4 regions of the Mesorhizobium sp. M1D.F.Ca.ET.231.01.1.1 genome follow, and region 3 is predicted to be linked to each of the others. Evidence: riboswitches for the same ligand, from Rfam matches in the RefSeq annotation. Region 3 holds a riboswitch; each other region holds the start of a gene.
The links. A riboswitch is a leader RNA that binds a small molecule or an ion and turns the genes downstream of it on or off. The one in region 3 is predicted to bind cobalamin.
Positions count from the first base shown of each region.

Region 1: another riboswitch for cobalamin. It lies ahead of bluB (5,6-dimethylbenzimidazole synthase); the one in region 3 lies ahead of EN874_RS05910 (ABC transporter ATP-binding protein).
Region 2: another riboswitch for cobalamin. It lies ahead of EN874_RS00025 (CbtB domain-containing protein); the one in region 3 lies ahead of EN874_RS05910 (ABC transporter ATP-binding protein).
Region 4: another riboswitch for cobalamin. It lies ahead of EN874_RS17045 (DUF1636 family protein); the one in region 3 lies ahead of EN874_RS05910 (ABC transporter ATP-binding protein).

Region 1 covers NZ_RZOZ02000006.1:231,974-236,628, reverse strand. Annotated here, with positions in the region: gene EN874_RS18340 (TetR/AcrR family transcriptional regulator) at 1-296, shown strand, start outside; gene EN874_RS18335 (hypothetical protein) at 516-1,496, shown strand; gene bluB (5,6-dimethylbenzimidazole synthase) at 1,528-2,265, opposite strand; cobalamin riboswitch at 2,308-2,486, opposite strand; gene EN874_RS18325 (histone deacetylase family protein) at 2,602-3,528, shown strand; gene EN874_RS18320 (exodeoxyribonuclease VII small subunit) at 3,532-3,783, shown strand; gene EN874_RS18315 (DUF2277 domain-containing protein) at 3,829-4,095, shown strand; gene EN874_RS18310 (pirin family protein) at 4,105-4,655, shown strand, end outside.
Region 2 covers NZ_RZOZ02000001.1:1,854-6,508, reverse strand. Annotated here, with positions in the region: gene cbiB (adenosylcobinamide-phosphate synthase CbiB) at 1-59, shown strand, start outside; gene cobO (cob(I)yrinic acid a,c-diamide adenosyltransferase) at 56-670, opposite strand; gene cobU (bifunctional adenosylcobinamide kinase/adenosylcobinamide-phosphate guanylyltransferase) at 672-1,193, opposite strand; gene EN874_RS00030 (CbtA family protein) at 1,186-1,977, opposite strand; gene EN874_RS00025 (CbtB domain-containing protein) at 1,993-2,172, opposite strand; cobalamin riboswitch at 2,209-2,407, opposite strand; gene EN874_RS00020 (gamma-glutamylcyclotransferase) at 2,479-3,165, opposite strand; gene EN874_RS00015 (MFS transporter) at 3,362-4,561, opposite strand.
Region 3 covers NZ_RZOZ02000001.1:1,183,911-1,188,565, forward strand. Annotated here, with positions in the region: gene EN874_RS05900 (iron ABC transporter permease) at 1-828, opposite strand, end outside; gene EN874_RS05905 (ABC transporter substrate-binding protein) at 832-1,779, opposite strand; gene EN874_RS05910 (ABC transporter ATP-binding protein) at 1,820-2,608, opposite strand; cobalamin riboswitch at 2,815-3,021, opposite strand; gene EN874_RS05915 (efflux RND transporter periplasmic adaptor subunit) at 3,331-4,470, shown strand; gene EN874_RS05920 (FAD-dependent monooxygenase) at 4,473-4,655, shown strand, end outside.
Region 4 covers NZ_RZOZ02000005.1:431,781-436,435, reverse strand. Annotated here, with positions in the region: gene EN874_RS17055 (NADH-quinone oxidoreductase subunit A) at 1-345, opposite strand, end outside; gene EN874_RS17050 (winged helix-turn-helix domain-containing protein) at 682-1,881, shown strand; cobalamin riboswitch at 1,911-2,117, shown strand; gene EN874_RS17045 (DUF1636 family protein) at 2,190-2,585, shown strand; gene cobW (cobalamin biosynthesis protein CobW) at 2,588-3,625, shown strand; gene cobN (cobaltochelatase subunit CobN) at 3,655-4,655, shown strand, end outside.

The DNA.
Region 1 (4,655 bases), on a different contig from region 3:
AGCGCATCATGTTCCGCGACGGCCCGGCGGTGCTTGGCGATCCGGCGCAGTGGCCGAACGCCAATGCCTGCACGGCGTCGATCACCGGGCATCTGACCAGCTTGCAGCGGGACGGTGTCGTCGTTCCCGATCTCGATCCCGAGACCGCCGCGCGGCTGATCAACGGCGCCAGCAGCCAGGCCGCGCAGCGCATCGCCAATTCCGAGGATCCCGAAGCGACCTCGAAGAAGGCGATAGCGGCGTTCAAGCAGCTGCTAGAAGGCTTGCTCAGGAAGCCAGAGCAAACCACCGCGTAACCACGCTGCCGGTTTGTGCACCGTTTTTTGGGCCCGGCACGCCGCCGCCGCGTTGACAATGTCAGGGGCGAGCGCATCCTCTCCGGCCAATTGTCTGGCAGCGCCGCGCGTTCTTCGAACGCGCAAACGACGCTGTAACACTCTTGATTCTGCGCATGATCCTTTCCGAAAAATCGATTCCGATTTTCGGGGTCATGCGCGAGGCGGGGAGTCGGGGCCATGTGGGACTTCAGCATCGGCCGGTCGGTGTCCATCATGATGCGGACATGGCCGTTCATCGTCTTTCGCATGATCGTCTATTTCGGCATCACGCTGGCCTACATCATGGCGACCGGCACCGGCGCCAGTGTCGGCTATGGCGTTGGCCACATCTCCACCGACCCTGACGGACCGATGTCGTTTGCCTTGTGGGGCGGGGTCGTCGGCTTCGGCGTCGTCTCGATCGCCGTCTACTGGATCCGCGAATATATCCTCTATGTGCTCAAGGCCGGCCACATCGCCGTCATGGTGCATCTGATCGACGGCCACGACGTTCCGGATGGCCAGGGCCAGATCGCCTATGCGAAGGAAGTGGTGACCCAGCGCTTCGCCGAGGCCAACATCCTTTTCGTGGTCGACCAACTGGTCAAAGGCGCCATCCGCGCCATCACCGGCCTGATCGGCGGCATTGCCGCGTTCCTGCCCATTCCCGGCTTGAGCGGCCTCGTCAGCTTCATCAACACGGTCATTCGGCTGTCGCTGACCTATGTCGACGAGATCATCCTCGGCTACAACATCCGCATCAATTCGGACTCGCCTTTCGAGACCGCCAGGCAGGGCGTCGTGCTCTACGCGCAGAACGGCAAGCACATGGTCAAGAATGCCGTCTGGCTGGCGGTGATCATGTGGGGCGTGTCCTTCGTCATCTTCCTTTTGATGCTTGCCCCGGCAGCCGCCATCCTCTGGGTGATGCCCGGGCAGCTCGCCGGCTGGGCCTTCGTGCTGGCCATCGTCTTCGCCTGGGCCTTCAAGGCGGCCTTCATCGAGCCTTTCGCCATCGCTTCGCTGATGCAGGTCTATTTCGCCACCATCGAAGGCCAGGTTCCCAATCCCGAATGGGACCGGCGCCTAGCCGAGGCCTCGTCGAAGTTCAGGGAGCTTCGCGACAAGGCGCTGGGCTCCTTCGGCGGCTCGCGCTGGGATTCGCCCCGGCCTGCCTGATCGGCAGCCCCTGACCACGAAGGCAACCCGATCAAGGCTTCGGCAGGTCAGCGCCGCGAAGCTTGGCAATCGCCGATTTGAGCGGCGCCTCGCCGGCGCCGCAAAAGATCTCGCTCATCACCAGGTCGGGCAGCGGCAGGCGCCGGCCCCAGCCATGCGCCTCGAGGTCCGGCCGCGGCGCGAATTCCGAGACGCGGCCGACGCAGAGATAGGCTATCGGCGTGACATGCTCGGGGATCGACAACAGCCGCTTCAGCGCCTCGGTCTCGATGATGCTCACCCAACCGACGCCGACGCCTTCGGCGCGCGCCGCCAGCCAGAAGTTCTGTACCGCGCAGACGGTGCTGTAGAGGTCCATCTCCGGATTGTGCCAGCGCCCGAGCGGCGAATTCTGCGAGCGCTGCCGGTCGCAGGTGATGCAAAGATTGAGCGCGCTTTCGCAGATGCCCTCGAGCTTCAGCGTGCGGTAGAGCGCCTGCCGCTCCGCCTCGATCGCCGGCAGTTCCTGCTCGCGCGCGGCCAGGAACAGGTCGCGCACCTGCCGCCGTCTTGTCGCATCGCGGATGACGATGAAGTTCCACGGCTGCATGTAGCCGACCGACGGCGCATGATGGGCAGCCGTCAACAGTCGCGCCAGCACGCCATCGTCGAGATCGTCGGCAGTGAAATGGCTGCGCACGTCGCGCCGGGTGAACATCGCCCGGTAGACGGCCTCGCGCGCCAATTGGTCAAAGTCGCCGCCGCCGGTGGCGGCCATTCGTGCCTGCATCGCTTGTCCCCTTGCGATAAGCAGCCCTCCGCCTGACCATGCGGACGACCATTTCTGCCGGGCCGGTCTTCTGGCTCGGGATCGACCCGCATCCGGCGCCTTCCCGTCTAGGACAGTGGCTTTTGCCGGCGCGGTCCCCCTCACAGCGTTGGGCACGCCACGGATTTCAACCGTGTTCCCGATTCTCCCGCGTCGCGGGCACCAGGCAGCGGCAGGACTCTATCGCGAAGCGGAAGCCGCGCCAATGCCGCTTGCGACACGATCGGGCGCGATTTTCCCCAATCATTCGGCGCCGAAACATGGCTATCCGGGCGACAGGTGCCTAGATTAGGGGCCATGGCTACCCGTCTCTACACCCATCCGGTATTCCTGGAGCACCTCACGCCGCCCGGTCATCCCGAGCGTCCCGACCGTTTGCGCGCCATCGAGCGCGTGCTGGACGACGAGGCTTTCTCGGCTCTCGACCGCGTCAGGGCGCCGGAAGGCGACGAGGCAACCATCCTTTATGCCCATCCGGAAGATTTCGTCGCCCGCGTCCGCGCGGCCATTCCTGAGACCGGCATCGTCTCGATCGATGCCGACACCAGCGCCAGCCCGAAGAGCTGGCAGGCCGCGGTGACGGCGATCGGCGCCGCCAATGCGGCGATCGACGATGTCTTCGAGGGGCGCGCCGCCAATGTCTTCGTCGCCGCCCGTCCGCCCGGCCATCATGCCGAGAAGACGACGGCGATGGGCTTTTGCCTGTTCAACACCGCGGCGATCGCGGCCCGCTACGCGCAGAAGAAGCACCAGGCCGAGCGCGTCGCCATCGTCGATTGGGACGTGCATCACGGCAACGGCACGCAGGACATCTTCTGGGACGATCCGTCGGTGCTCTATTGCTCGACGCATCAGATGCCGCTTTACCCGGGCACAGGCGCCAAGAGCGAAACCGGCGCCGGCAACATCGTCAACGCGCCGCTCGCGCCGAGCACCGGCAGCGATACGTTCCGCGACGCCTTCCTGTCGCGCGTGCTGCCGTCGATCGACGCATTCAAGCCGGACCTGATCATCATTTCCGCCGGGTTCGATGCGCACCATCGCGATCCGCTGGCCGCGATCAACCTGACCGAAGACGATTTCGACTGGGCGACCGGCCAGCTTATGGAGCGCGCCGGGCGCCACAGCGGCAACCGGCTCGTCAGCCTGCTGGAGGGCGGCTACGATCTGCAGGGACTGGCATTTTCGGTCGCCGCCCATGTCGGGCGGCTGATGAAGGGATGAATTATGGCTGATGAAGCTAACCAAGACGTCAAGACGATGAGCTTCGAGCAGGCGCTCGACGCGCTGGAGAAGATCGTCGATGATCTGGAGCGCGGCGATGTCCCGCTCGATCAGTCGATCAGGATCTACGAGCGCGGCGAGGCGCTGAAAGCCCATTGCGACCGGCTGCTAAAGGCGGCCGAGGACAAGGTCGAGAAGATCAGGCTGTCGCGCGACGGCAAGCCGGTTGGAACGGAGCCGCTCGACGCCGAGTAGTGTGGAAGAGGGGCGGGGGAAGAAAAGCAGGTAAGGAGTTCAAGCATGTGCCGCAACATCAAGACCCTGTTCAATTTCGATCCGCCGGCGACCGATGACGAGGTCCATGATGCGGCGCTGCAGTTCGTGCGCAAGCTGAGCGGCTCGACCAAGCCGTCCAAGCGCAACGAGCATGCGTTTCACCACGCCGTCGAGGCGATCGCGGCAGCCGCGCGCGAGCTGCTCGACAGCCTCGAAACCACGCAGCATCCGCGCAATCGCGAGGAAGAGGCCGCTAAGGCGAAAGCCAGGTCCGCGCTCCGCTTCGCCTGAGGTCATGACATGAGCTTCTTCCCGGGAAACGACCCTGAGGCCGGCGACGCGTTTGCCTGCGACCAGATCGAGTTGATGGTCATCCCCAACGCCAAGGATATTGGCGGCTTCGAGGTTCGCCGCGCCCTGCCGACGGCGAAACGCCGGCTGGTTGGTCCCTTCATCTTCTTCGACCGCATGGGACCGGCGATCCTGCGCGCTGGCCAGGCGATCGACGTGCGCCCGCATCCGCATATCGGGCTTTCCACGGTCACCTATCTGTTCGACGGCAAGATCAGGCATCGCGATTCGCTCGGCACCGAAATGGTGATCTCACCCGGCGACGTGAACCTGATGACCGCCGGCCGCGGCATCGTTCATTCCGAGCGCACGCCCAAGGAGTTGCGTGGCGCGCCGATGTCGGTCTCCGGCCTGCAGACCTGGCTGGCCTTGCCCGACGGCAGGGAAGAGGTCGCCCCGGTGTTCGCGAATACGTCGGTGATCCGCCTGCCCGAGATCGACGCCGACGGCGTCAGCGGCCGAGTCGTCGTCGGTGAATTTTCCGGGCTGCGCTCGCCGGT
Region 2 (4,655 bases), 1.2 Mb from region 3:
CTCTGTTCGGGGTTCTGTCGACGGTCGTGATCTACCTGAGCATTTTGATCAGCGGCTAGAACTCGATCCCCTGCTGCGCCTTCACGCCCGCCGAGAAATGGTGCTTGGTCAGCCCCATCTCGGTGACGAGATCGGCCGCCTCGACGAGCGGTGGCTTGGCGTTGCGGCCGGTGACGACGACATGCAAATCGTCGCGGCGTGCCTTCAGCGCCGCAACCACCTTCTCGAGATCGAGATAGTCGTAGCGCAGCGCGATGCTGAGCTCGTCGAGCACGACGAGGCTGATCGAAGGATCGGCCATCAGCTCCAGTGCCTTCGCCCACGCGGCCTCGGCGGCGGCGATGTCGCGCTTCAGGTCCTGGGTCTCCCAGGTGAAGCCCTCGCCCATCGCATGCCACACCACGCGATCGCCGAAAGCGGCGAAGGCGTTCTTCTCGCCGGTGTGCCATTTGCCCTTGATGAACTGGACGACGCCGACGCGCTTGCCGTAGCCGAGCATCCTGAGCGCCAGGCCAAAGGCGGCGGTGGTCTTGCCCTTGCCCGGCCCGGTGTTGACGATTAGCAGTCCCTTCTCGATCGTCTTGCCGGCCACCTCGGCATCCTGCACCGCCTTGCGCTTGGCCATCTTGGCGCGATGGCGCTCGGCATCCTTATCGTCGATTTCGGCCATGTCACTTCACCTTGAGCGGCAGCCCCGCCACCATCATCAGCACGCTGTCGGCGACAGCCGCGACCTGCTGGTTGAGCCGGCCGCCGGCGTCGCGAAACCGGCGCGCCAGCGCATTGTCCGGCACGATGCCGAGCCCGACCTCGTTCGACACCACGAACCAGGGCCCGCGCGGCCGCGACAGCAAATCCGAGAGCCGCCGGCACTCGGCCTCGATATCATGGTCCGCCAGCATATGATTGGTCAGCCACAATGTCAGGCAATCGGCCAGGGCCGGCTGGTGGTTGGGCAAGGCCTCGATCGCGCCAACCAGGTCCAGCGGCGCATCGACGGTCACCCAGCCTTCGCCGCGCCGCGCGCGATGCAGGGCGATGCGCTCGCGCATCTCGTCGTCATAGGCTTGCGCGGTGGCGATATAGGCCCAGGGCGACGGGCTTGCCGTGACCAGGGTTTCGGCATGCGCGCTCTTGCCGGAGCGCGCGCCGCCGATGACGAAGGTCAGACGACCCTTGGCGCGATCAGGCAAAGCTGCCGCGCAGGCTGGTCGCCGTGCCGGTGAAGCGGCCGCGCACCACGCCGACGACAGCACCCAGCACCAGCCAGAACACCAGATCGGTAAGCGTCACGGCAACCACGAACTGATGGTGCAGCCCTTCGGGGATAGCCGTCTCGAAGCTGTCGGGCTGCGGCGCGCCGACGATATGCGGCGCCACGATCAGCACGACCGCCAGGACGGCCAGCGGCAGCGACTTGCGGAAGGCGATCAGGCCAAGCCCGGCGGCGGTCGCAGCCACAGTCGAAATCCACCAAATCTGGCGCGGAAAGAGTTCAGCCGCCGGCATCGCCGGCAGTTCGGGCGGCAGGCCGAGGCCGGGCGCCAAAGTGAACACGGCAAAACCGGCAAGGCCCCAGAGCACGCCCTGACGCCAATTGCCGGTGCCACCGGCAAACTCCGAGACCGCGACCAGGATCAGCGCGAAACCGATGCCGGTGACGATGTTGGCGACGACGTTGAAGGCGAAGCGCTCGAAGCCGTCGGCCGGCGCCCAGCCTTCGTCCTCGGCCGGAGCTGCCGCGTCGGCAGGCGCTGGAGCCGCGCTGCTCATCGCCGCCGGCGCGGCCGAACTCATCGCATTGTTGTCGGTGGTTGTGGCGGCGTGATCGTGGTGATGGCCGCCGCCTGCCTTTTCATAAACTTCCGCCTTCAGGATCAGCGGCACGGTCGCATAGGCCTGCATGCAGGCGAGCGCGATGCCCGCCACGAGCCCCGCGATCGCCGCGACGAACACGACGTTGCGAAACAGATTCATGATGTCAGGCCTTTGTCAGTGGCAGGGAAAAGCCATCGAGTGGCGATAGTCGTGAGCAGCGTTGTGGACCGCATCGATATGCGAGAAGCCGACAAAGCCGACGACGAAGATGCCGAGCAGCGCGGCCAGAGCCAGCTGCATGATACGCGACTGCGAGGAGACGGAGGCGCCGAGGGAAACGGAAGCGGTATTCATGTCTTGTCCTTTCGCCCTCCACCCGAGGGCATCGAAGTCAACTTTGCCGTCGCCGGCAGGTCTCCTGGCTCGCGGATCCGCGCCCTTCCCCACCTTCCCGAGGAAAATCCTCAGTGGTCTATGGGGAGGACTACCGCACACAGTTGCGGGGGCAGCCACGGCTTTGGGCAGGAAGTCCACCCTCACCGCATTCCCTCTTGGCTCCAAAAACGGAACCGACGACGGCGAGGACTATAGGCAGAATCGCCGCAGGCGGCAAACCAATTTCCGTCATCGCCAAACGCGATTGCGCCATGGATTCGCATGCTAGGAGGCGGCGATCCTTTCCGCGACAAGCTGTTGCAGCCGCCACAGATGGGCGTCGTGAATGCCGCGCGCTTCGAGATTCTTGACGGTGTTGTAGAGGTAGTCGGCGCCCGAACCCCAGTGCCCGCACGATGTCGCCAGCCTTTCCACCACCTCGCTTTCACCGAGCGGGCCGGCATAGGTCGTGCCCCTGCGATTGATGACGAAAGCGAGCGCTTTCAACGGCCCATTGTCGGTTGCGAGCTGCAGCAGGCGCGGGTGGTAGCTGGTCGGCTTCAGCGTCATCTCACGCCGGAAAAGCTTGTCCAGAGCCCGCCGGCGGTCGCCACCGTTCAGGCGGAATGCTACGCCCTTGCATTGGCCGCCACGATCCAGCGCCATCATCAGGCCCGGACTCTGTTTGGTACCGCGCCAGCGGGTCATCTTCATGCAGAAAGAGCGATGCCAGCCGCGCGCCACGGCGACCCGCTCCTCGACATGTTCGATCTCGGGTTTCCAGATCAGCGAGCCATAGCCGAACAGCCAGAGCGGCTCGTCTGCGGGAAGCTCGGTCTCGAATGCATCGAGCATGGTTTCGTAGTCGCTGTCGGAGAGATGCTGCGTATCAGGATCAGGCCCGCTGTCTTCGACGACGCGAAAGCAGCGAGCCACCAGTTCCTCGGTAAGCGACATCATCCTTGCAGGCATGCTTTGCGACCCTCGCCAGCCGGCAGGCGCCGGCATCGGCAAGGGACCTTAAGGGCGGTCCCCGGACACCACAATGGCCCCGCAATTCACAACGGCCTTGTCCGGGGTGCCGGCTGTCGGGAGCGAGGGAACAGCCGATGCAGCCGGATCCAAGCGGGCGGGCAGGCGCGATGCGGCGTACCAGCCCGCTCGCTGATCAAAACGACTTCGGCAGATAGCGCCAGGTGAAGAAGCCGCAGAAGGCGGCCAGTATGCCGAGCGTGACGAAGACCGAGCCGAGGCCGAAGAAGGTGAGCACCACCGAATAGACCAGCGGCGGTGTCAGCTCGGAGAAGTCGAGATAGGTGCGGTAGACCGCCGCCATCTGCGCCCGTTCATAGGAACGGACCGAGCGCATGAAGGCGGTCGAGCCCAGCGCATCGAGCGCAATCGTAAAGAGCGCGCCGCAGAGCAGGAACGCGGCCGTGAGCAGCGGCGCGGCTTGGCCGACGCCGCCCGCGGCAAAAAGCATTGCCGCCATGGCGAAATAGGCGAAGGTCATGGTGCGTCTGCCACCGAAGCGCTTGCCCGCCCTGCCCCAGAAGATCGCCATGAACAGCAGCGCATTGCCTGCCGACACCAGCAGCCCGCCGGCAAGCTTGCCCTCGCCGGTGATCACCATGAAAAGCGGGCTATAGACGAAGAAGGTCGTCCAGAAGCAGGAGCGGCCGAAGGCGATCAGCCAGGCGAGCCTGAGCCGCGGCTGCGCGATGAAGCGGCCGATATTGGCAAGCGGATTGGCCGGACGGCTCTTGCCGGGGCGGATCGACCGGTTATCGCCCAGCCGGTAGGTCCAGAACAGCGCAAGCAGCGCCAGCGCAAACGCCACGACCGCGCCATGCGCGGCATAGATGCCGAAGCGGGTATAGAGGAAGATGCCCAGCGTCGGCCCGCCGGTCCAGGCGAACATCGACCACGCCATGCGCAGCGATTCCGCCTGCATGAAGTCGGCCTTGCGGATGTGGTCCATGATGTAGAGGTTGAGCGTGATCGACAGCGCGCTCGCCCCCATGACACGGCAGAGCATGCCGGCGAGCTGCCCCGGCAGCGTGTGGGTGACGAAGAACACCGAGCCGATCGCCAGCATCAGGCAGCCGGCCGTATAGACCCAGCGCCGCGCGAAGCGGCGGATCAGCATCGGCATGAACAATGTCACCGAAAGCCCGAGCAGCGACACGACGGCGTAGAGGATCGAGACGATCTGCTCGCTGTGGAGGATTTCGTAAGCCTGGATCGGGATGACGCTTGAGATCGTGGCGCGGGCAAACGATTCGACCGCGTAGAGCGAGGCGAAGGTGCGCGCATCGGCGGGCCTCAGGGCCGGAAGCCAGATCGGATGGCGCACATGGGTGGACATCGGCCCTCCGAAAGTGAATCGCCCGCCAATCTGGCCGGACCAGTGGCGGACCGGTAGCAGGAAATCGACTCCGAGAAGCCGAAAAGCGAAGCCG
Region 3 (4,655 bases):
CCGGCCGAGATGCGGGATCATCAGGCCGACGAAGCCGATGACGCCGGCCACCGCCACCAGAATCGCGGTGGCCAGAGCCGCGATGAGGAATGTCGTGCGGCGCATCCGCGCCACCGGCACGCCGAGGCTTTCGGCGGCGCTTTCGCCGGCGAGGAAGGCATCGAAGCGGCGGTGGTTCCAGAGCCCATAGGCGAGGATGATGACGGCGCCGAGCGCCGCCAGGCCGATATTGTCCCAGCGGGCGAGACCCAGCCCGCCCATGGTCCAGAACAGCACCGAATGGGCGGCGCGCTGGTCGCCGGCGAAGACAAGATAGTTGGTCAGCGCAGTGAACATGAAGGAGACGGCGAGGCCGGCAAGGATCAGCCGCTCGGGTCCCTGCCCCCTCACCCGCGACACCAGCAGAAGCACGATTGCCGCCGCCAGTATGCCGCCGGTGAAGGCGGCAAGGGGAAGGGTCCAGATGCCGAAGCTGTCGCCGAAGACGGTGATGACGGAGACCGCGCCGGCGGCGGCGCCCGAGGAGAGGCCGAACAGGAACGGATCGGCGAGATCGTTGCGGGGGACGGTCTGCAGCAGCGCGCCGACGATGCCGAGGCCGGCGCCGACAGCAATCGCCAGCAATGCGCGCGGCAGCCTGAGGTCGACGACGATGCTGCCGACCGGACCGGATACCTGATTCCCGTCCAGCCCCATCGCATGTGCCAGCGCGCGCACGACCTCGTGCAACGGGATGAGCGTCGAGCCGTAGGCGATCGAAAGCAGCACGAGCGCTGCAAGCAGCGCCGCGCCCAGCGACACTGCAAGAACGAACGATCCGTATCGCAAAGGTCAGAACGCTTCCGGATGCATGGCCCTGGCGATCTTGCCGATCGCCTCGATGTTGGCGGGTCCGGGCGTCAGCTCGGCGTAACGCAGCGCAACGAAGCGCTTGTTCTTCACCGCGTCGGTTTCCTTCATCGCCGGATGTGCCTCGAGGAAATCGAGCAGCTTCCGGTAGCCGCCGCCGTCCTGGTAGTCGAGCAGGATGAGGAATTGCGGATTGCGCGACGCAACCGTCTCCCAGTCGGTATTGCCCCAGCTCGTGTCCATGTCGGCCATGATGTTTTCCCCGCCCGCGGCGGCGATCATGGCGTTGGGGATGGCGAACTTGCCGGCGGTGAGGGGCTTGTCCTCGCCAGAGTCATAGAGGAACACGCGCGTGCCCTTATGCTCGCCCACCTTGGCGGTGATGCCGGCCAGCTCGGCCTTCCAGCCGGCGACCAGCTTTTGCGCCTCCGCGTCCTTGCCGAAGATCTTGCCGAGCTTCTCGACGTCGCCAAAGAGCAGGTCCATCGAAGCGGTGGGCCGGTTCTTGTCGAGATGTACGCAGCTCTCGGTCAGTACCAGCGTCTTGATGCCGTGCGGGGCAAGCGTGTCGGGCGTGACCTCGCCGCCCGGCTTCATGCCGTAATACCAGCCGGCGAAAAAGAAGTCCGGCTGCGCGGCGACAAGGTTTTCCAGCGTCGGGTATTTCGGCGCCAGCTCGGGGATCGAGCCCTGCTCGGCCTTGAATTCGGGGCCGACCTTGTACCAGCCGGTGATGCCGGTCAGCCCGACGATCGACGGCTGCAGCTTCAGCGCGAACGCCATCTCGGCCATGTTGAGGTCCTGGATGACGGCGCGCTTCGGCGGCGCGTCGAAGGTGAGCGGCTTGCCGCAGCTGTCGACGGTCACCGGGAAGGCGGAGGCGGCCGAGGCGACAAAAGAGAGGGCAAGCGACAAAGCGAGGCGTTTCACGGGATGGTGCTCCTGATTGGGTTGGATTGTTTGGGTTGGCTCAGGACGGCGCTGAAGCGCGGGCGGGAAGCTCGAAGACGGTGAGCTCGCGGTCCTCGGTCGGGTGCTGGAGGCGCAGCACATCGATGCCGAACACCTCACGGATGAGCGGCTGCGCCAGCGCCTCGCGCGGCGGCGCCAGCGCGTGCAGTTGGGCGTTGCTCATCACCGCGACGCGGGTGGCGAAGGGCGCCACCAGGGCGAGATCGTGCAGCACGGCAACAACGGTCATGCCGAAGCCGGCGACCAGGTCGAGCAACTCGCCGCGGGCGCGCGGATCGAGGTGGTTGGTCGGCTCGTCGAGGAACAGGATTTTCGGCTCCTGCGCGATGGCGCGGGCGAGCTGCGCGCGCTGGCGCTCGCCGCCGGACAGCGAGCCTACGGTGCGCGCGAGCAGCCGCAGCAATCCGGTCCGGCGCAAAGTCTCGACGACGATGTCGCGATCGTCGTGGCGGCGCCTCAAGCCCGCATGTGGGACGCGGCCAAGCTCGACATAGTCGATGAGCGCGAGCCGCGGATCCGGCTGGTCCGTCTGACCGACGACGGCGATGCTGAGCGCCCGCTCGGCGGCGGTGATCCGGTCCAGCCGGCGTCCGGCAAGGCGCACCTCGCCGCGGCTCGGCGGCAGCGCCCCGCACAGCATGTGCAGCAGCGTCGTCTTGCCGGCGCCGTTAGGGCCGATGATGGCGAGACGTTCGCCGCCGGTCAGCGACAGGCTGACATCGTCGACCAGCGTCCGGCCATTGGCCGTCGCGCCGAGGCCACGGGCTTCGAGAAGCTGCGTGGTCATAGGCGGCCCACCCGATGATCGGAGAGTGCTTCGCTGCGCATTTCTCGCGTCGCCGGATCACAGCAAAGCATGCACACGAAAATGCGGTCGATGCGATCGATGGAGCCGTCCAACATTCCGTCACTTTCCCAAAATGGCGACGGAAGGATGCCGGACGAGCCGGCCGACAGTACCGGTGCCCGCGTCTCCTCCCGGCACACCCCGTCCGGTCAACTCGTGTCGATGGCAGGTCTCCTGGCTCGCGGGTCGCCGCGCCATCCGCCTTCCCAGCCTTGCCGGCCAGTGGCATTCCGGATGGAGCTCGCCGCTCACAGTTGCGGGGGCAGCCACGGCCTCGACCCTAAGCGGATCTCACCGTGTTCCCTTTTCACCCCTCGCCTTGCGGCTCGGGGACCATGACACCGCCATCGTAGGTTGTCCGCGCGCGAGTCGCAACGGACTTCTGCGCGACCTGATCACCCCGTGAAATTCCCAATTTGCAGCTTCCGATATGTAATAACGTTACATACGCTCGAAGGCCCTATGTCAATCCGTTTCCGGCACTGCCTCAGCCAAACATCGGAAAATTTTCAGAAACCGTTCGGGATTTTCCGGGCCGGAAACCGCAAGAAGATCGGGCTGGCGAAAGACAGGCCGCAAACGCCCGATCCCCCTCCAGCCGATATATTTCCCGGTCGCCGCATCCTCCCCGCGCGACCGCAACCTTGGTCGTGGAGACAAGCATGATTGCCGCACTCTCTGATAACAAGGCGCTGAGGCGTCGCCTTGTCGCCGGCTCGGTCGCCGTCCTCGCCTGCGGCGCGTCCCTGGTCTGGCACGGCGCAAGAAGCGAGGCCTCGTACACCACCCCGGCCGCCCCGGAGACGAAGCTCGTCAAGGCCATAGCGGTCGCTCCGATGCTCGGCGCTGACACCCGAACCGCCGTCGGCGAGATACGCCCGAGGCTTGAAAGCGACCTAGGCTTCCGCGTATCCGGCAAGCTGCTCGAACGCGTCGCCGAGGTCGGCGCGACGGTGAGGAAGGGCGAGGTGCTCGCCCGCATCGACGATCAGGACTATTGCAACCGGCTCGCCAGCGCCGAGGCCGATGTCGCCGCGGCGCAGGCCGTGCTTGTCGAGGCAAGTGCCGCCGAGGCCCGCATCGGCGCGCTGCTCACCAAAGGTTTCACGACACGGGCCAACTATGACGCGACGCTGAAGAATCTGCGCTCGGCGCAGGCCAAGCTCAAGTCGGCGAACATCGCCTTCGAGATGGCCAAGGACCAGCTCGGCTATACCGAGCTGCACGCGGAATTCGACGGCATCGTCACCGCGAGCGGCGCCGAAGCCGGCCAGTCGGTCAATGTCGGGCAGATGGTGGTCCGCGTCGCCGATCCGCAGAGCCGCGACGCCGTGTTCTCGATCGCCGAAGCCGCCTTCGCCAACACGCCCGATACGAAGCGGCCGCCGAAGGTGACCGTCTCGCTGCTCAGCAATCCGGCGATCACGGCGGCCGGCACCATCCGCGAGATCGCGCCGATGGCCGATGCCGCCACCCGCACCTTCCAGGTGAAGGTCTCGATCGAGAATGCGCCCGACGAGATGCGCTTCGGCGCCAGCGTTTCCGGCCGCGCCGAGGTCGCCGGCGCGCCGGTCGTGGTGCTGCCAGGCAGCGCGCTGTTCGACAAGGATGGCAAGCCGGCGGTGTGGATCGTGTCGCCCTCGTCAGCCGTCGAGCTCAAGCCGGTCACGGTTGCCCGATACGAGACCGACCGCATCGTCGTCAGCGACGGGCTCAGCAAAGGCGATCTGGTCGTTACCGCCGGCGTAAACCGGCTGCGGGAACACGAAAAAGTCCGTATCGTTGAGGGAGAAGGAAAATGACCATGTCCAAGACAAAGGTCCTCATCGCCGGCGCCGGTCCGACCGGACTGACGCTCGCGCTCTGGCTGACCAGGCTCGGTGTCCCGGTCCGCATCTTCGACAAGGCTGACGGTCCGGGCGAAACCTCGCGGGCGCTTGCCGTCCAGGCGCGCACGCTGGAGTTCCACCACCAGATCGGCATCGTC
Region 4 (4,655 bases), on a different contig from region 3:
TTTTTTCCATTCATAGGCAAAGCCGATGGTCAGCACCGCCAGGAACACCATCATCGACCAGAAGCCGAGCATGCCGAGCTTGGAGAAGGAGACCGCCCACGGGAACAGGAAGGCGACCTCGAGATCGAAGATGATGAACAGGATCGACACCAGGTAGAAGCGGATGTCGAACTTCATGCGGGCGTCGTCGAACGAGTTGAACCCGCATTCATAGGCGGAAAGCTTTTCCGGGTCGGGATTGCGGTAGGCCACCAGGAACGGCGCGATGATCAGCGCCAGGCCGACGACCATCGCCACGGCGATGAAGAGGACGATGGGCAGGTACGAACTCAGGAGTGCGGCCATGCGGCGACTTTCCTTTGGCGGGCCAGTTCACTTTGATTACAGCAACGGACTCTAATGCGGAAGCGTGACAGTTTAACCCGCTGAACCGTTTTAGGAGCCCTATGCTGCGACGCGGCGAGGGTTAGCGCAGCGGTTTCGGCGAAGCAAGTCAAACCTTGTTCAAAATCCGGCCCTGGACGCCATATCGGAAGAAACTGGTCCGATCCGCTCCTGTTTGATTTCCTTCGCTTTTTACTCCACTTTTCTCTCCTGACATATCTCCCGCCATTTGCCTGCTAGCATGGCTGGAATCGTCGGCTGGACGTCAGGTAAACGGATCGAGGCAAAGTGACCTTGATGAAGGACAAAATCTCTCTTCGCACGGCCAGGCGCATCGCGCTTGGCGCGCAGGGCTTCCTTGACCCTCGCCCGGGCGGCGAGCCCAACCGAAGGCACCTCGCCCGCGTGCTCTCCCGCACCGGGCTGCTGCAGATCGATTCCGTCAGCGCGGTCGTGCGCGCCCACTACATGCCGCTCTATTCGCGCCTCGGCCCCTACCCGCTTTCGCTGCTCGACAATGCCGCCCTCACCCGCAGGCGCGCTGTCTTTGAATATTGGGCGCATGAGGCCTCCTTCCTGCCGGTCGAGACCTACCCGCTGATGCGCTGGCGCATGCAGCGCGCCGAACGCGGCGAGGAAATGTATCTCGGCCTCGCCAAATGGGGCCGCGAGCGCAAGGAGATGATCGACGAGATTTACGGGCAAGTCGCCGAGCGCGGGCCGATCGCCGCATCCGATATCGAGGGCCATAAGGGCAATGGCGGCTGGTGGGGCTGGAGCGAGGCCAAGCACGCCTTCGAATGGCTGTTCTGGGCAGGACGCATCACCACCGCCTACCGGCGCGGCTTCGAACGTTATTACGACCTGCCGGAACGCGTGCTGCCGCAGGGCGTGCTCGACCTGCCGGTGCCGTCGATCGAGGACGCGCATCGCGAATTGCTGCGCATTTCTGCCCGCGCCCACGGCATCGCCACCTATGGCGACCTGCGCGACTATTTCCGCCTGGCGCCGGGCGATACGAAAGACCGCATCGCGGAACTGGTCGAGGCGGGCGAACTGCTGCCGGTAGGGGTCGAGGGCTGGGACAAGACCGTTTACCTCCACAAGGACGCGCGCATTCCGCGCCGGATCGAGGCCCGTGCCTTGCTGGCGCCGTTCGACCCCGTCGTTTTCGAGCGCACGCGGACGGAAAAGCTCTTCGACTTCCGCTACCGCATCGAGATCTACACGCCGCCCGAGAAGCGCCAGTACGGCTACTACGTGCTGCCGTTCCTGCTCGGCGACCGCATCGTCGCCCGTGTCGATCTCCGAGCCGACCGTCCGGCCAGCGTGCTGCGCGTCCATGCGGCCTATGCCGAGGCCGGCGCGCCGCCGGAGACGGCCGCCCAGCTCTTCGATGAATTGAAGCAGATGCAGGCATGGCTCGGCCTGGAAGCCATCGAAGTGACGCCAGCTGGCGATCTCGGCCCGGCGCTGGCCGACATCCAGGTGTCGTAGCCGCGCGTTGACAGCCGCGTAGCTCTAAGCCTAAATCCGCGGCAGACGGTCTTCTCCCGGCAAAGGGAGGAGCCAAGAGGGAATGCGGTGCGGGGTTGAAAAATTCCAAATCCGCGGCTGTCCCCGCAACTGTGAGCGACGAGCCTCAGCCGAAAGCCACTGGGAAGTTCCCGGGAAGGCGGCGTCAAGGCGATGACCCGCGAGCCAGGAGACCTGCCGTCTGAGACTTTAAGAATCCGATCGCCCGGCGGGTTTTCCGGGCAAGGAGCCTGGTTTTGGATCGCAACGGCAGTTTTCCGGCTAATATCGTGGACGTTCCGTCCGAGCCCGGCGACACGCTCGCCGGCGTGACCGTCATCGTCTGCTCCTCCTGCCGCGACGAGACTTGTTCGGACGCGCATCCGCGCGCCGGTGCGCTGCTGGCCGAGGACACGCGCCGCGCCGCAGCGGACGAGAACATCCGTATTCGCACGGTCGAATGCCTCGGCAATTGCAAGCGCCGCCTGAGCGCGGCCCTTCTGCGCGACGGCTGCTGGAGCTACGTCTTCGGCGACCTCGAGACGACCAGCGGCGCCGACCTGGTCGCCGGCGCAAAACTCTTCGCCACATCGACCGACGGCCTCATCCCCTGGCGCGGCCGGCCAGACTCCCTCAAGCGCGGCCTCGTCGCCCGCATCCCTCCCCTCGACCTCCTGAAGGACTGACCATGAACGCCTCCGTTTCCCGCGTGCCCTGCACCGTCGTCACCGGCTTCCTCGGCGCCGGCAAGACGACGCTGATCCGCAACCTCATTGAAAACGCCAAGGGCAAGCGGCTGGCGATCATCGTCAACGAGTTCGGCGATGTCGGCATCGACGGTGAGATCCTGAAAGCCTGCGGCGTCGACACCTGCCCTGAGGAGAACATCGTCGAGCTCGCCAATGGCTGCATCTGCTGTACCGTCGCCGACGATTTCGTGCCGGCGCTCGACCAGATCCTGTCGCGCACGCCGAAGGTCGATCACATCCTGATCGAAACCTCGGGCCTCGCGCTGCCGAAGCCGCTCGTCCAGGCCTTCCAATGGCCGAGCGTGAAGAGCCGCGTGACGGTCGACGGCGTCATTGCCGTGGTCGACGGTCCGGCGCTGGCCGATGGCCGCGTCGCGTCCGACATGGATGCCCTTCAGGCGCAGCGCGCCGCAGACGATTCCCTCGACCATGACGATCCGGTGGAAGAAGTGTTCGAGGATCAGATCGCTTGCGCCGACCTGATCATCCTGTCGAAGAGCGATTTGATGGACGCGGCGGGATCGGAGCGTGCCAATGCCGTCATCGGTGAACATGTGGCGCGCGCCGTCAAGGTCGTGCCGACGGCGCAGGGCAAGGTCGACCCGTCGGTGCTGCTCGGCCTCGGCCTCGCCGTCGAGGAGGACATCGAGAACCGCAAGACCCACCACGACGACGAGCTCGACCACGAGCACGACGATTTTGACTCCTTCGTCATCGATATCCCGTCGATCTCGCATCCGGACGAGTTGGCCAAGCGCGTCGCCCTTGCCGCCGAGCAGGAAAACGTGCTGCGCGTCAAAGGCTTCGTCGAGGTCGGCGGCAAGCCGATGCGGCTGCTGCTGCAGGCCGTCGGCCCGCGCGTCAACCACTATTACGACCGCGCCTGGACGGCCGAGGACGACCGCCGCTCGCGCCTCGTTGTCATCGGCCTCAAGGGGCTGAACCGCCCGGCGATCGAGCGTATCCTCGCCGGCTGAGGCCAACACGAAAAGCCCAACACGAAGCAATGCATATCCTCACCACGACATCCGCTTCGCTCGACGATCTCGCCGAGCCTATCGACCTCAGGCAGACGCCTGCGGATGTCGTGGCGCTGTCCTTCACCGACAGCGATCTTGCCGGACTGGCAGCCGCCTGGAAGGCGGACGCTGACCGCTTGCCGTCGATGCGGCTCGCGGCACTTCGCGATCTGCGCCATCCGATGTCGGTCGACCTCTGGATCGACAGCGTCGCCCACCATGCCAAGGTCGTCCTGGTCCGCATCCTCGGCGGTTACGACTGGTGGCGCTATGGCTGCGACCAGCTGGCAGCGGTCGCGCGCGAACGCGGCATCAAGCTGGCGCTGCTGCCGGGCGAAAGCCATGACGAGGACCCGCGCCTGATCGAAGGCTCGACATTGCCGCGCGCCGAGCTCGACGCCCTGCTCGGCTATTTCCGCGAAGGCGGCCCGGCCAATATGGCGGCGCTGGTGAGGAGACTGGCGCGGCTGGCGGGATCTGAGGCCGAGTTGGCCGAGCCGGTGGGCGTGCCGAAGGCGGGATATTACCAACCGGGACGAGGAGTTGTCGCAAAGCCAGCTTCGTTCAGCGCTGGCGATATCGGCTCCCCCATCATTCCCATCCTCTTCTACCGTTCAATGCTGCTGGCGGCCGACGTGGCGCCAATCGACGCACTCGTCGACGCCTTGTGGGCGCAAGGTCTCACCCCAGTGCCGATCTTCGTCTCCAGCCTCAAGGACCCGGCATCCCTGGCCTTCGTCGAAACCGCCCTCGCATCCTTAAACCCCGCCGCCATCGTCACCGCCACCGCCTTCGCCTCCGGCGCCGAGCCGGGCGCGCAAACGCTGTTCGACCGCGCCGGCGTACCGGTGTTCCAGGTCATCGTCGCCACGACGCGGCGCGACGTCTGGGAGAAGAACCAGCGCGGCCTGGCGCCGGCCGACCTTGCCATGCACGTCGTGTTGCCCGAGCTCGACGGCCGCATCCTCGCCGGCGCGATCTCCTTCAA